DNA from 2 places in the Ruminiclostridium papyrosolvens DSM 2782 genome. Region 2 is predicted to be linked to the other one. Evidence: riboswitches for the same ligand, from Rfam matches in the RefSeq annotation. Region 2 holds a riboswitch; the other holds the start of a gene.

Region 1 (7,449 bases), 130 kb from region 2:
GGAGGTGTGCTTTCAAAATATGCTCTTGCCTTATCTTCGTCAATAGCATATGAGAACATATCTTCCCAGTCAATTCGGCGTCTGGCATCGCTCATTTTGTTATCAATTTCACGTGCATTGGGTATCCCCTTAGCAATATCAGCAGCATGAGCAGCTATTTTTGAAGCAACTATTCCTTCTTTTACATCGGAAAGGTCAGGCAATCTTAAATGCTCTGCTGGAGTTACATAACACAAGAAATCTGCACCGTTAGCAGCCGCAATTGCTCCGCCAATTGCCGAAGTAATATGGTCATAACCCGGTGCTATGTCAGTTACCAAAGGCCCCAGTACATAGAAAGGTGCTCCATGACAGAGTCTCTTTTGAATAGTCATATTTGCAGCTATTTCATTTATCGCCATATGTCCCGGCCCCTCAACCATTACCTGAACATCTTTTTCCCATGCACGCTTGGTCAGGTTGCCCAATTCTATAAGTTCACTTAACTGTCCGGCATCTGAGCTGTCATTGATACTGCCGGGCCTCAATGCATCTCCTAAACTTATTGTGACATCATATGCTTTGAGAATTTCAAGAAACTCATCATAATATTCATAAAAAGGATTTTCATTTCCGGTCATCTCCATCCATGCAAAAAGAAGTGAGCCTCCTCTTGAAACAATATTTGTAAGTCTTTTTGAACGTTTGAAGCACTCAACGGCACGTTTATTTATTCCTGCATGAATTGTCATAAAATCCACGCCTTCCATAGCGTGAGCCTCAACTACTTTAAAAAAGTCCGAAGCCTTAATATCCATCAAGTCCTTTTCAAGGTAGCCTATGGCATCATACATGGGAACTGTTCCTATCATTGCAGGAGAGCGCTTAATAAGCTCTTTGCGGAAGGTATTTGTCTTTCCGTAATTACTTAGGTCCATTATGGCTTCAACGCCAAATTTGATTGACATATCAACCTTTTCCATTTCTTTTGTGTAGTCAGGACAATCTCCTGATATACCAAGATTTACATTGATTTTTGTCCTGAGTCCCTGGCCTATTCCCTCCGGACTGAGGGATTTGTGGTTTATATTAGCCGGAATAGCTATTTTACCCTCTCCCACAAGTTCCCTAAGCTTGTTTTCGTCCATTGACTCTTTCTGTGCAACAATCCTCATTTCTTTTGTAATAATACCTTTTTTTGCTGCTTCCATCTGTGTTTTGTAATTCATAGTGACCTCCAATTATTTAATCCGTTTTTATAAACTCCATATAAATGATGTGTGGGACCATGCCCCTTTCCGATTTCCAGGGAATGTTCAATTGCCATTGTGACGTATTCTTTTGCTTTTTCGACTGCTGTTGGAAAAGGCAGTCCCAAGGCAAGGTTTGAGGCTATGGCAGAGGAAAATGTACACCCTGTTCCATGGGTATTTTTTGTCTGAATTCTTTTAGTTGAATATATGTAAAATTCTTTTCCGTCATAAAGTATATCCTCCGCATCTCCCTTCAAATGTCCGCCTTTTATAAGGACACTTCCTGCACCCATGCGGTATATGCTGACAGCTGCCTTTTTCATATCCTCTGAGGTAGTTATCTCCATTCCTGTTATTGCCTCCGCCTCAGGTATGTTAGGAGTAAGCATACCCGCCAGTGGTATCAATCTTTTTATAAAAAACTCCAAAGCATCTTCTTTCATCAGGGCATGCCCGCCTTTTGCAATCATTACAGGGTCGATAACTACGTTTTCAGGCTTATAATTATCCAATTTTTCAGCAACAGCTTCCATACACTCTCTGCCTGACAGCATACCTACTTTTACAGCATCGGGTGTTATGTCTTCAAAAACTGCATCCATCTGTTTTTTAATCATATCAGGTGTTATGTCCTGAATATCAATAACCCGGCACGTATTCTCTGCTACCACCGACACAATAACACTCATTCCATAAACACCATGAGCAGCAAAGGTCTTTAAGTCTGCCTGAACTCCTGCTCCTCCGCTGCAATCAGAACCTGCAACTGTTAGTACTTTTTTCATTAATTGCTACACCTCCTTAATCTGAAAGGGGTATTTGTACCACTTGACCTTTGGAATGGTAAAAACATACAAAAAGATGCCCTCAAACAGGAAAGCACCTTTAACCTATACAATAATTAATCGTATTTGCTTCCCTACACCGGTATTAACCGACAGGTTCCAAGGGTCAGGTTTTACCTTCTCAACCAAAAATTGGTCCCCCCACAAGTCACTGCTATAAACTTTTCCAATAAAAAAACGCTCACCTTTGTAAGGTAAGCGGCATTTATCAAAATCTCTTCTAAAATTTCTGATAATATTTTGCTTCCCTACACCGGTGTTAACCGACAGGTTCCAAGGGTCAGGTTTTACCTTCTCAACCAAAATGGTTCCCCCGCAACTGTTACTATTAAATTTTATCATAATATAATAAATGGGTAAAGATTTAATTTTCCGTTTCAAATTGTAAGAAGTCCCCTGCCAGTTCCAATCCCGTATTATTACCCTTATCTGAAAAAATAATATTACCCTTTTTATCTTGCAAAATAACGTCTACCTGAGATGTTATACTTTCGGTTATATCTATATCCATCATACCGTTTTTCGGAGCCTTTAAAACTCCTCCCCTTGCTACTGAAGCTTTTATTGAAAGTATATTCTTTGAATCTTCCACAACAATTTCAAGAATGTTATTTACATAAGATAGCTTCTTAATTTTAGCTCCGGTATAAGTGGCAAACCTAAAAAAATCATCTCCAAACTTTAAAAATGAAATCAAACCGTCAAAACTTGAGGTCAACCATGGTATGGATGCAATAGAAAACATAAGACAAGTATTTTCCGATTTAAAATGATTGCATTGAAGCCAAATCCAAGACTTTGGAAAAGAAGTTCCCCAGTCCTTTTCAAGATACCCGTAACCTCCGGTAAAATCCGTATCCTTGCCATTGATACATAAAAATCCTTCAATCTCGCAATGTATGTTTACAATTCCGTGATAACATTCCATAAAGGGTATAAAAGAAAAAGGCCCCATAATACCCGGATTAAATATAGTTTTGGGAAACGGAACCACCTCTGTATAACCTATTTTACCTCTTAAATTGAAGCCCTCATCCTTTATATTAATAGAGAAACCATTTCTGTCGAAGTGATTGTCTTTTATGGAAATATGAAAGTCTTTTACAGAATATGAAAAGTCACTGATTGAAAACCTTTTGTAAAGTGTTTTCCCTGAAACCCCATCAATTATCTGTATAAAAGCATGCTTGTCGCTTTTGGTTTTTGACACACCGGGAATAACCGCATAAATATTTTTAGCATTTTTATCAATTATTTTAAAATACCAGCCCTCAAAATAGCCTCTACGTCTATATCTTCCCTGATATATTTCGGGGTTAAAAATTCTGTTGATTAAATACATAAAGAAACACTCCGTTAGTTGTATATAACGAAGTGTTCCCATTTTTTGAATTCTTAAGCTAGTATTATTTCTTTATAAAGGCTGCAATGTCATTTATAATGTATTGTGGAACATTTCCTTTAACATAATATTCAGCAGGAGTGGATTGTCCTTCTCCCTCCATATACATATGATTCAGTTTGGGATAAAGCTTGAATTCTGCATTTGATTTACCTTCAAAAGCTTTTTTCCATCCTTCATAGTCCGTTTTCGTACTGACTTGATAATCTCTTTCACCTTGCAGTACAAGTACCGGTTTTTCAATTTGTCCGGCCATTCCAATAACATCATAGTTTTTCATATCATAGAAGTAATATGGAGTTCCGAGGCTATAGCCCTTAGGGGGATTTTCCGGATTAAAGCTCTTGTCCTGTATGAGAGCAGCCTGTGCCTTTGCAGCCTCGGCCTGCTCCTCAGTTGCCATACCAAGTCCTGCAAGATATTTATATTGCTCCGGCAGAAGCTCATATAAAGGTCTGGAACATCCGCTCATTATTATTCCGGCCTTGAATGTACCTGTTTTATCTGTGCCAAGTATCCTGGGCAAATCATATCCGCCCTCACTATGACCCAATACGGTAATATTTGAAGCATCTATACCATCTATTGTTTTGAGATAATTTGCTGCAGCAAAAGCGTCCTCTTCAAATTCTTCAGTCATGGTCAGTTTCGGTAATGACTGTATTCTAACTCCATATTCCAAAGTTCTTTTCTCGTATCTCAAAACTGCTACTCCCTGACTTGCAAGACCCACTGCCAAATCTCGGAAAGGCTTTAAGGGGCCCAAGGTTTCATCCCTGTCATTAGGGCCTGAACCGTGTACCAATATAATTGCCGGAAACGGGCCTTTCCCCTTTGGCATTGTCAGAGTACCGGGAAGCTTCCATTCTCCTTCTCCGATTGCAACCTCTTTTTCAGTATATTTGCAGAATTATCATATGAAGGTTTTGAGTATGTAAATTGTGATGAATCAGCTGCCTGATTAAATTCATCTATTTTTCCGTTATAGTCAAATCTCATAATAAAATTGTATTTGGCCGTCTGAATTGTAAATGGTATAAAAACATTCTGGTGTACGGTATTTTTAGCTAAAGTCATTGTTTTAACATCAGGCTCAATAACTGAAAACGCAGGAGCCAATGCAGAATTTATAAATTCCGTAGTCGCATATTTTGAAAAACTTTTGCTGAGTAAAAATGAAGCATCTGCGGTTTTTCCGGCTTTAACCATACCTATGAACTTCATGGAAATAAGTTTAATATAGTCATCGCATGTAAGCTTTAGTCCAAGCTGGGAATTTAAAACACTTAATGGTAAAATTGTTCTTCCCTCTTCAACCTTAACTTTTTCTTTTAAAACCTTCGCCTTTCCGTTTAATATAATATCACAACGGTTGACAAAAAGTTTTAATTCATTACTTCCCAGCTTAACTGTAGTAATTTGTTTTTTACCGTCCCAGGAAACTTGTCCTCCCATTGCTTCACAAGCAAGCTTGACAGGGACATATATATCCCCTGACACTGACTGTTTGTTTTCTGAAGCGGCATAAGCTGCTGTTCCGCCCAGAATGAGAATTATCAGCATTAAGCTGATTAATCTTGTAACTTTTTTCATTATTTTCCCTCCATTTATTGTAAATTCAAGCTTAATTATACTCTGACCTATAATATAAACTATATTAATTTAAATAAATTTAAAGGCACAGTAGGTAAATAATTTTGTTTATTTTTCCACTATGCCTTCTATAAATATAGTTATATAATTTATTCCCTGCACTTTTTACATAATCCATAGAACTGTACTCTGTGGTCTTTTACCAGAAAACCGTTCTTTCTGAGAATTTCTTCCTCCAGATTATCCAGTAAGTCCTCCTCAACTTCCGAAACACCACCGCAGGAACTGCAAATAAGATGATGATGTCTGTGATCCTCATTGGGTTTGACCAACTCATATCTGCTAAAACCGTCATCAAAATCAAGTTTATGAACAAGATTAAGCTTATCCAGCAAAACCATAGTTCTGTACACTGTTGCAAGTCCAATTTCAGGATGCTTGGCTTTAACCATATTGAACAGCTCCTCAGTACTTACATGTTGTCCGGAACACTGAACCAATGTATCAAGGATTGCCGCTCTTTGCCCTGTAAATTTATATCCGCATTCCTTTAATTTTTCTTTTAAAAAGCTGCTATCGCCAGTATTCAAAAGATAGTCCTCCTTCAACTATTTCGCAGGTTTTCCACAATGAACATCCTTTACAATTTTCACATTCCCGCTTTTCTATAAATATTTTACCACATCTTGGGCGCTTTGTATTTTCTTTTTTCCCTTAATTATATTCAAGGTTTATTTTGTTTGTCCTTTACATCATAACCCTGACAATTCTTCCCCGATGACTGGCGAACGGAAACAGAAGGCATCTGTCTGCCTTTAAAGCCAAAAAGCCTACATCCGTAAGGCATTCTGGCTTCATAAGTTATAAAGTAATGCTTGCATTTCAGGCAATTGACTTTTTCCTGTTCCATAAAACCTCCAGTTTACATTTTTTCTAATCTAGCAACCTCCTTGGTGGATATGAGCTGTGCTCCCGTTTCCAAAAGGTCATTCATAATTATCTGATGAAATTTTACCGGGGCTTCAAGTCGGATTTTTCTTATTTCCTCCAAAGCCGCGGCTATCTTTTCTTTAGGAACAGGTTTGTCAGTTCTGACACTTACCAAAGGCAACGCACCGTTAATTACACCTACAGTTGATGTAATGCTTCTTTTTGGGCATTGGATTTCGTTTACAGCGTATTCCTCACCTTTTTTGCATGAAGCATTTTCTACTTGTGTTACTTTGTTATTTTCATCATAGGAAACATTCATTCTGCAACCATTTGGACAAACTATGCAAACTATTTCACGGCTTTTATTCATCTATGTATACCTCCAGACCTCTTATATCCTTGAGTTCATGGGATTTTAGCTCAATTCTTACCATTTCGGCAGGATTCAAAGCCATAAAGAATTTTTTCTTTAATTGTTTTTCCCCGTCTTTAAAAACTATTGTTTTTCTTTTTGAAGGAATAGTAACCCTCATTGAGAAAGTAATATCCTTATCTGCCGAAATTGTCTGTGGGAGAACATATCTGATACCCTTGCCGGCTTTAACCGTAATCTCTGCCTCTCCGGTCTTAATGCTCTTTATATAGGAAACTGCACTTTTAGCCGCAAGTTCGCCTTCAGCAGAAACATAGTCAACCAAATCATGTACCTGTAAAACATTGCCGCATGCAAATATTCCGGGTATACTGGTTTGAAGGTTTTCGTCCACGGACGCACCTCCTGTAACATTATCCAGAATAATTCCTGCATTTAGTGCAACCTCATTTTCGGGTATCAATCCAACTGATAAAATTAATGTATCACAGTCAAATTTTATAGATGTCCCACGTACAGGGTCTTCCTTTTCATTTACTTTTGCTACAGTTACGCTTTTAACCCGCTCATGGCCCTCTATATTTGTTACAGTATGACTTAACAAAAGCGGTATGCCAAAATCTTCAAGGCACTGGGTTATATTTCTTTGCAGACCGCTGGAATAAGGAAGTTTTTCTACAACGGCCAAAACCTCAGCACCTTCTAGGGTTAACCTTCTTGCCATTATAAGTCCTATATCCCCTGAGCCAAGTATCACTATTTTTTTTCCTACCATTATATTTCTGATATTAACCAGATTTTGAGCTACCCCTGCTGTAAAAACACCTGCCGGACGGGTTCCCGGTATGCATATTGCACCCCTTGTCCTCTCCCTGCACCCCATTGCAAGTATTATAGCCCCTGCCTTGTAGGTTCTTATTCCCTCAGGGCTTATGGTTGTAACTTCTCTGTTGCTGCTGATATCCTGAACCATGGTGTTTGTGGCTATTTCTATTTGAAGTCTTTCAGCCTCGTCTATATATTTTCTGGCATACTCAGGGCCGGTCAGGGCTTCATTGAACTTTACAATTC
Region 2 (7,449 bases):
GATTACAAGAATAATATTTCCAAACGACTTGGCTTCTTCTATTATACCTTTCATCCTGCTTTCAAATTGTCCCCTGAACTGTGTTCCTGCGACAACGCTGGTCATATCCAAAAGGTAAACCTCAGAATTCTGTATTTTTACAGGAACAGTTTTTTCAGCAATCCTTAAAGCCAGTCCTTCTGCAATAGCAGTTTTACCAACACCGGGTTCTCCTATTAACACAGGATTGTTTTTAGTCCTTCTGTTTAAAATCTGAATAACTCTTTCAATCTCACGTGCTCTGCCAATAATCTTATCAATACTTCCTTCTTTAGCCTTATCTATAAGATTCGTACCGTACATTTCAAGGTATTTTTTCTTTTTAACAGTCTTTTTGTCCTGAGCTTTTGTTTTTGTTGAATTTTTGTCCTTATCGTCGCCGTCTTTATCCTGGCCTATGGGTTGAAGACTTTTTGAATTGTTTGCTTCAATATCATCTGGCTTTGGAAACGCCTTATTTAATATACTAAAAAAAGGATTTGCCTGATTAATGTTTTCAGGGTCTACCTGCATCGCTTCCATTATTTCAGACCCGTCCATCTCTTCAAGCATATCTCCTACTTGTTTGCTTATATTATCAAGCTCATATTCTGTCATACCAGTTTGTGACAGTAACTGATCTATTGGCTGTAAATTCTGTTTCTTTGCGCAACTTACACACAAGCCTTCTTGAATTTGCTTCCCGTCTATAATTTTTGTTACAAACACAACTGCAATATTTTTATTACAAATGGAACATTTTATCATTTAATCACCTCTTCTTTTAATTCCAGTATATTCCTTCCAATATATATACTATATTATTTCCATAAATGTCCAAAAAATTTATTATTTATACTGCTCTTTTATCTTTATTAGTTTTTACTAGTATAACACAAGTAGATTTCGAGGTCTAACCGATTTGCTTTTATTTTTTTGATTTTTGTCTTATATAAGTAGTTCATATGCCCAAAGACGAATAAACCTGAATTATAGTCCTAATATCTAATCTATACGACTCTAATTCAGGTTTATTAATGTATAGTTTTAACCATTTCTATTTAAAAATAAGTATGTTTTTAATATTTATTAAGCAAAGAATTTAAATATAGTCGTAATAAATGCTCCGATGATTGCTGATACAGGGATTGTAAATATCCATGCATATACTATATTTCTTGCCAATGCCCACTTTACGGCAGAAAATCTCTTTGAAGCTCCTACACCCATGATAGATGTTGATATAACATGAGTTGTACTTACAGGTGCTCCGAAATGCGTCATTGTTTCAATAACAATTGCCGCTCCTGTTTCTGCTGCAAAACCGCCAATCGGCTGAAGTCTAATCATATTAACACCTATTGTTTTAATGATTTTCCAGCCACCTATTGATGTACCAAGTGCCATTGAAATAGCACATGCAATCATAACCCAAGGCTGAACTCCAGTATGTCCATTATTTAAATTTGCACCTATTAAAGCCAATGTAATTATTCCCATAGACTTTTGAGCATCATTATTTCCGTGAGAATATGCCATAAATGCCGCTGAAACTATTTGTAATTTAGAGAACCATTTATTTACGAACCTTTGTGAAAACGGACGGAGTAGCTTGTATAGAAAAGACATGAACACAAAACCAATTGCAAAACCTATTATCGGTGATGTAATTAATGGTATAACAACCTTATCCAGTATACCTTGCCATTTTACTATGCTTAACCCACCTGAATATGCTATTGACGAACCTACCAGTGCACCTATTAACGCATGTGATGAACTACTTGGTATACCAAAATACCATGTAATCAAATCCCATATAATTGAAGCTATTAAGGTTGCAATAATTACATATTGAACCTTTATCATAGTACTATCAACCAGACCGTTAGTAATGGTATGTGCTACCTTACTGCTCATTAATGCACCTACAAAATTAAGTACTGCAGACATTAATATTGCCTGACGCGGTGACAAAACTCTTGTCGAAACTGAAGTAGCGATAGAATTTGCGGTATCGTGGAATCCGTTAATGAAATCAAATCCTAGTGCCAGTACAACAACAACTACTAATGAAACACTAAGCATTTTTCATAACAACCCCTTCTACTATATTCGCAACATCTTCACAAGCATCTATTGTGTTTTCAAGAAGTTCAAAAATTTCTTTCCACTTTATAACTTCTACTGCGTCATGCTCAGTTATAAACAGGTTTGCCATTGCATCTCTGAAAATAGTATCAGCTTCATCCTCAACATTGTTTACTTCAATTATTTTTTTCTGGAGCTGTTTACTCTTCTTCATATTTTTCATTTCAATCATTACATTTTTAAGCTCGCTTGTTGCTCTGACAATCAACTTTGTCATAGTAACAGCTTCGGGTTTTACAGCCTTTACGTTATACATGCTGAATCTGTGTGCAGCAGTTTCAATATCGTCTGTAATGTTATCCAGTTCTTTTGCTATTGTGAAAATATCTTCACGGTCAATGGGGGTAATAAAAGATTGGTTAAGCTCATTTAGAATTTTATGGACATTACTATCGCATGCATGCTCAGTTCCTTCTATGTTTGAGATTTTTTCATTAACATTAACATAGTTTGTAGTTAAATCCTCAAGAAGTGATGCTGCTTTGCAAATAATCTCACATGTCTCAATAAAATAGTCAAAAAATTTCTCTTCCTTAGATGTAATTCTAAACATTTATTAATTACCTTCTTTCGACAAAATGTAACATTTTTACTATTTAATTATATAGCAATGTAAATTTTTTTACAACAAAGTTAACATAGAATTAACAAACCTTCTTAGTATTTACCAGAGTCCTATATATAATGTATTTTTTATAATTTACTTGTTTTATTATATTATTTTTGATAAACAAGCTTGTACTTTTGGGCAATAATAAAAAAATTTCCAAAGATAAGTACGTTAAAATACTCGTCTTTGGAAATACTTATTTATAACTGAAGCTACTTACTTTTCATAATTTTGCTTAAATACTGCCCTGTATAGGATTCTTTTACTTTTGCCACTTCTTCCGGGGTACCCTGTGCTATAATAATACCTCCTTTGTTACCACCCTCAGGCCCGAGATCAATAATATAGTCAGAAGTTTTTATAACATCAAGGTTGTGTTCAATAACGACTATTGAATTGCCTGTTTCCACCAGCCTGTGAAGAATGTCTATCAGTTTGTGAACATCAGCTACATGAAGTCCTGTTGTAGGCTCATCCAATATATACAGCGTGTTTCCAGTGCTTCTCTTAGACAACTCAGTGGCAAGCTTTACTCTCTGGGCTTCTCCTCCCGACAAAGTTGTAGAAGGCTGACCAACTTTGACATATCCCAATCCTACATCATACAAGGTTTGCAGTTTTCTCTGGATTTTGGGTATATTCTTGAAAAATTCAAGAGCATCTTCTATAGTCATGTTAAGCACATCTGATATGCTTTTACCCTTGTACTTAACCTCAAGAGTCTCTCTGTTATACCTTTTTCCCTTACAAACCTCACAAGGAACATATACGTCAGGTAGAAAATGCATTTCAATTTTTATAATTCCGTCTCCGCTGCAGGCTTCACACCTACCGCCTTTTATATTAAAGCTGAATCTTCCTGTTTTATATCCCTTCATCTTTGCTTCATTTGTAGAAGCGAAAACCTCTCTTATAATATCAAATACCCCTGTATATGTTGCCGGGTTTGATCTTGGTGTTCTTCCTATTGGTGATTGGTCAATACTTATAACCTTATCAATATTTTTCAGACCTTTTATTTTTTCATGATTACCCGGTTTTGCCTTGGATCTGTATAAGTGATTTGCAAGGCTGTTATACAGGATTTCGTTAATCAATGTGCTTTTTCCTGACCCGGAAACCCCCGTAACCGACGTTAATACCCCAAGCGGAATCTTGGCATTAATGTTTTTCAGATTATTCTGTTTTGCCCCTACAATTTCAATCCACTTTCCATTTGGTTTCCTTCTGGTTTCCGGAACTTCTATCTTCTTGCGTCCGCTAAGATATTGCCCTGTCAGAGAATCTTCACATTTTAGTATATCATCCAGAGTACCTTCAGCAACCACATGTCCTCCATGGATTCCTGCTCCGGGACCCATGTCAATGATATGGTCCGCTGCATGCATGGTGTCTTCATCATGTTCTACAACAATCAGCGTATTACCAAGGTTTCTGAGTCTGTTTAAGGTTTTCAGAAGTTTTTCGTTATCTCTTTGATGAAGACCTATACTTGGCTCATCCAGAATATAAAGCACTCCCATCAAGCCGGAGCCAATCTGAGTAGCAAGCCTTATTCTCTGTGCCTCTCCTCCCGATAAAGTTCCAGCCGGTCTTGAAAGTGTGAGATAGTCAAGACCAACGTCAACGAGGAAGCCTATCCTAGCCGCAATCTCTTTCAAAATCTGGTTTGCTATCATCTTATCTCTTTCACTTAGCTCAATGTTATCAAAAAATTCTTTTGTATCAGCAACAGACATAGACGATACTTCGTGAATATTTTTACCTCCGACTGTAACCGCAAGACTTTCAGGTTTTAATCTTGCACCCTTACAATCAGGACAAGGGTTGTCGCTCATGAACTGCTCGTAATACTGCTTCATGCTTTCTGATTGGGTTTCGTGATAACGGCGTTCAATGGAATTAATAACTCCTTCAAATGAAGCCATGTAGGACCCTTTGCCGTATTCTCTTTCGTAATCCACTTTCATTTTCTCGCCTTTAGTACCGTATAGGATGACATCTACTACTTCTCCCTGAAGCTTGTTAAACGGTGTATCCAAATCAAATTTATAATACTTTCCCAGGGCGTTGAATATCATCCTGGTATATGCATCCTCACTCTCAATATTCCATCCCGTAACATTAATGGCACCACTTGTAAGTGACAGGGATCTATCCGGTATAACAAGCTCAGGGTCTACCTTTAAAAGGTTCCCTAATCCGGTACATGTCTGGCATGCTCCAAAGGGATTGTTAAAGGAAAACATCCTTGGTACAAGTTCTTCTATACTGATTCCGCAATCACTGCATGCAAAATTCTGACTGAACAGAAGCTCTTCTTTACCGACTATATCTACTATAACTATACCACCGCTTAAGCGAAGTACTGTTTCCAATGAATCAACAAGTCTTTTCTGTATATCTCCACGCATTACAAGCCTGTCAACAACAATCTCAATGTTGTGCTTTTTGTTTTTATCCAGTTTAATCTCGTCATTTATATCTACTATTTGTCCGTCTACTCTAAGCCTGACAAAACCATCTTTTTTGGCATCCTCTATAAGCTTATGGTATTCCCCTTTTCTGCCTCTTACCACAGGAGCAAGGAGTTGTATTCTCGCTCCTTCTTCAATAGATATAATCTGGTCTACCATCTGGTCAACAGTTTGCTGTGCAATCTCCTTGCCGCACTTTGGGCAATGGGGAATTCCTATCCTTGAATACAAAAGCCTTAGGTAATCGTGAATTTCCGTTACAGTTCCTACGGTTGACCTTGGGTTTCTGCTGGTTGTCTTCTGATCTATTGATATTGCAGGAGACAAACCGTCAATATAGTCTACGTCCGGCTTGTCCATCTGACCCAGAAACTGCCTTGCGTAGGAGGACAGTGATTCAACATACCTTCGCTGACCTTCCGCATAAATAGTATCAAAGGCGAGAGAAGACTTACCTGAACCGCTTAATCCTGTTATAACAACAAATTTATCTCTTGGTATCTCAACATCTACATTTTTTAGATTATGTTCACGTGCACCTTTTATAAAAATATTATCCCTTATCATTTAAAACACCTTTTTCATAAATGTTATATTTTAACTATATATTAATTTTATCCTAAACACTTTTACCGCCTTTACTATTATACCAAATAGCAAAACAAATGCAAACATTTGTTCGATGTTTGCCAATATTTTATAAACCAACGGATAATTTTAAAGGTTGATAGTTGTTTTACTATCTGCTATAATCACTTTTATTAAAAAATTTAAATATTAAAGGGGAGCTGGAAAATAATTCGGCTGAGATAAGTATGTTTTACTTAAAACCCATGTACCTGATCTGGGTAATGCCAGCGTAGGAAATTTATTATGTCATACTCTGCGCTTTCCATCAGGTATGGCATTTTTATATTTTGTTATGGAAAGGACTGGATACCTATTATGAATAAAATGTCTACCAGAGTATTGGTGGAGGCAGGAGTTTTTATAGCTCTTGCACAGATTCTCAGTTTTATTAAATATGAAATGCCCTATGGAGGCTCTGTAACACTGGGAAGCATGGTTCCAATAATTATTTTTGCCATTCGTTGGGGTACAAAGCGTGGTATTCTTGTGGGACTTGTTCACGGTTTTCTGCAATTTGCTCTTGGAACACATTTTTCTTACCATCCCCTTGGCATATTTCTTGACTATATTTTCGCCTTCGGATGTCTTGGCCTTGCCGGAATATTCAAGAAAAATTTATTTTTCATACTTTTAAGTACGTCTTTAGCAATGCTGGGAAGATTTGTGTTTCACTTTCTTTCAGGAATCATTCTTTGGTATACATATGCTCCCAAAGGAATGAACATTTACCTTTATTCTCTTATATACAACGGTCAGTACATGGTGCCTGAGTTAATAATTACATCAGTTATTATATCTGCTTTGTATAAACCCTTACGTAAATATATTGCCAGACAGGGTACTCTTTATAAATATTAATATGCCAAAAAAGATGATTCTTTACCTTGAATCATCTTTTTTTGTTATTTATGTTTAATGTGAGCTACAGTATAATACATATCAATCCGCCGCTGCCCTCATTTATTATTTTCTGCAAGGTTTCCTGAAGTTTAAGCTGTGCATCCTCCGGCATTCTGAACAGCTTGTTCTGCAATCCCTCATTTACCAGTTCATGAAGAGACTTTCCGAATATGTTTGAGTCCCATAACTTGCCGGTATCATTTTCAAACTCTTTTAGCAAATATGATACTAACTCTTCAGATTGCTTTTCAGTTCCAACCAAAGGAGCTATTTCTGTTTCAATATCAGCCCTTATCATATGTATTGTGAGGAACAAACAGAAGTATTCTTTCTCTCTCGTAATATCTTATAATCAAAGGGTTTTGTCAATACTTTGAAATATACTTTCAAATCTACTTCATTTTTTTTATTTGTATTATATACTTCAATCTTTTCCAGTAATGACTCAATTAGTTTATTGTCCAGTCCCTCCTCGTAATTAATTTCCTTTGCAATTACTTTTCTCAGGGTTTCAACTGAATAGGTTATTTCTTTGTTTCTCAATTCATCCTCATCAAGTTCCTTTAACCTCATATTCAGTTTATCAATCTCCTGATTGAACCTATTGTTTCTTCTTTCAAACTCATCGTCTGACAGTCTTCCGTTTATACTTAACTCTAAAAG

Evidence for each region. Region 2 has a riboswitch for thiamine pyrophosphate ahead of thiT (energy-coupled thiamine transporter ThiT). Riboswitches for the same ligand answer to the same signal wherever they lie in the genome.
Region 1: linked by a shared signal. The riboswitch ahead of thiD (bifunctional hydroxymethylpyrimidine kinase/phosphomethylpyrimidine kinase) and the one ahead of thiT (energy-coupled thiamine transporter ThiT) in region 2 are both predicted to bind thiamine pyrophosphate.

What each region holds. Positions count from the first base shown of each region.
Region 1 is NZ_CP119677.1:3,027,522-3,034,970, forward strand. It holds gene thiC (phosphomethylpyrimidine synthase ThiC) at 1-1,208, opposite strand, end outside; gene thiD (bifunctional hydroxymethylpyrimidine kinase/phosphomethylpyrimidine kinase) at 1,205-2,017, opposite strand; TPP riboswitch at 2,131-2,230, opposite strand; TPP riboswitch at 2,305-2,402, opposite strand; gene P0092_RS13525 (tocopherol cyclase family protein) at 2,442-3,419, opposite strand; gene P0092_RS13530 (alpha/beta hydrolase family protein) at 3,484-4,320, opposite strand; gene P0092_RS13535 (copper amine oxidase N-terminal domain-containing protein) at 4,323-5,072, opposite strand; gene P0092_RS13540 (Fur family transcriptional regulator) at 5,222-5,662, opposite strand; gene P0092_RS13545 (hypothetical protein) at 5,797-5,982, opposite strand; gene P0092_RS13550 (DUF1667 domain-containing protein) at 5,995-6,375, opposite strand; gene P0092_RS13555 (NAD(P)/FAD-dependent oxidoreductase) at 6,368-7,449, opposite strand, start outside.
Region 2 is NZ_CP119677.1:3,157,307-3,164,755, forward strand. It holds gene P0092_RS14150 (ATP-dependent Clp protease ATP-binding subunit) at 1-786, opposite strand, end outside; gene P0092_RS14155 (inorganic phosphate transporter) at 1,108-2,106, opposite strand; gene P0092_RS14160 (DUF47 domain-containing protein) at 2,099-2,722, opposite strand; gene uvrA (excinuclease ABC subunit UvrA) at 2,992-5,823, opposite strand; TPP riboswitch at 6,028-6,140, shown strand; gene thiT (energy-coupled thiamine transporter ThiT) at 6,202-6,744, shown strand; partial or broken gene P0092_RS14175 (sporulation stage IV protein A) at 6,809-7,093, opposite strand; gene P0092_RS14180 (recombinase family protein) at 7,081-7,449, opposite strand, start outside.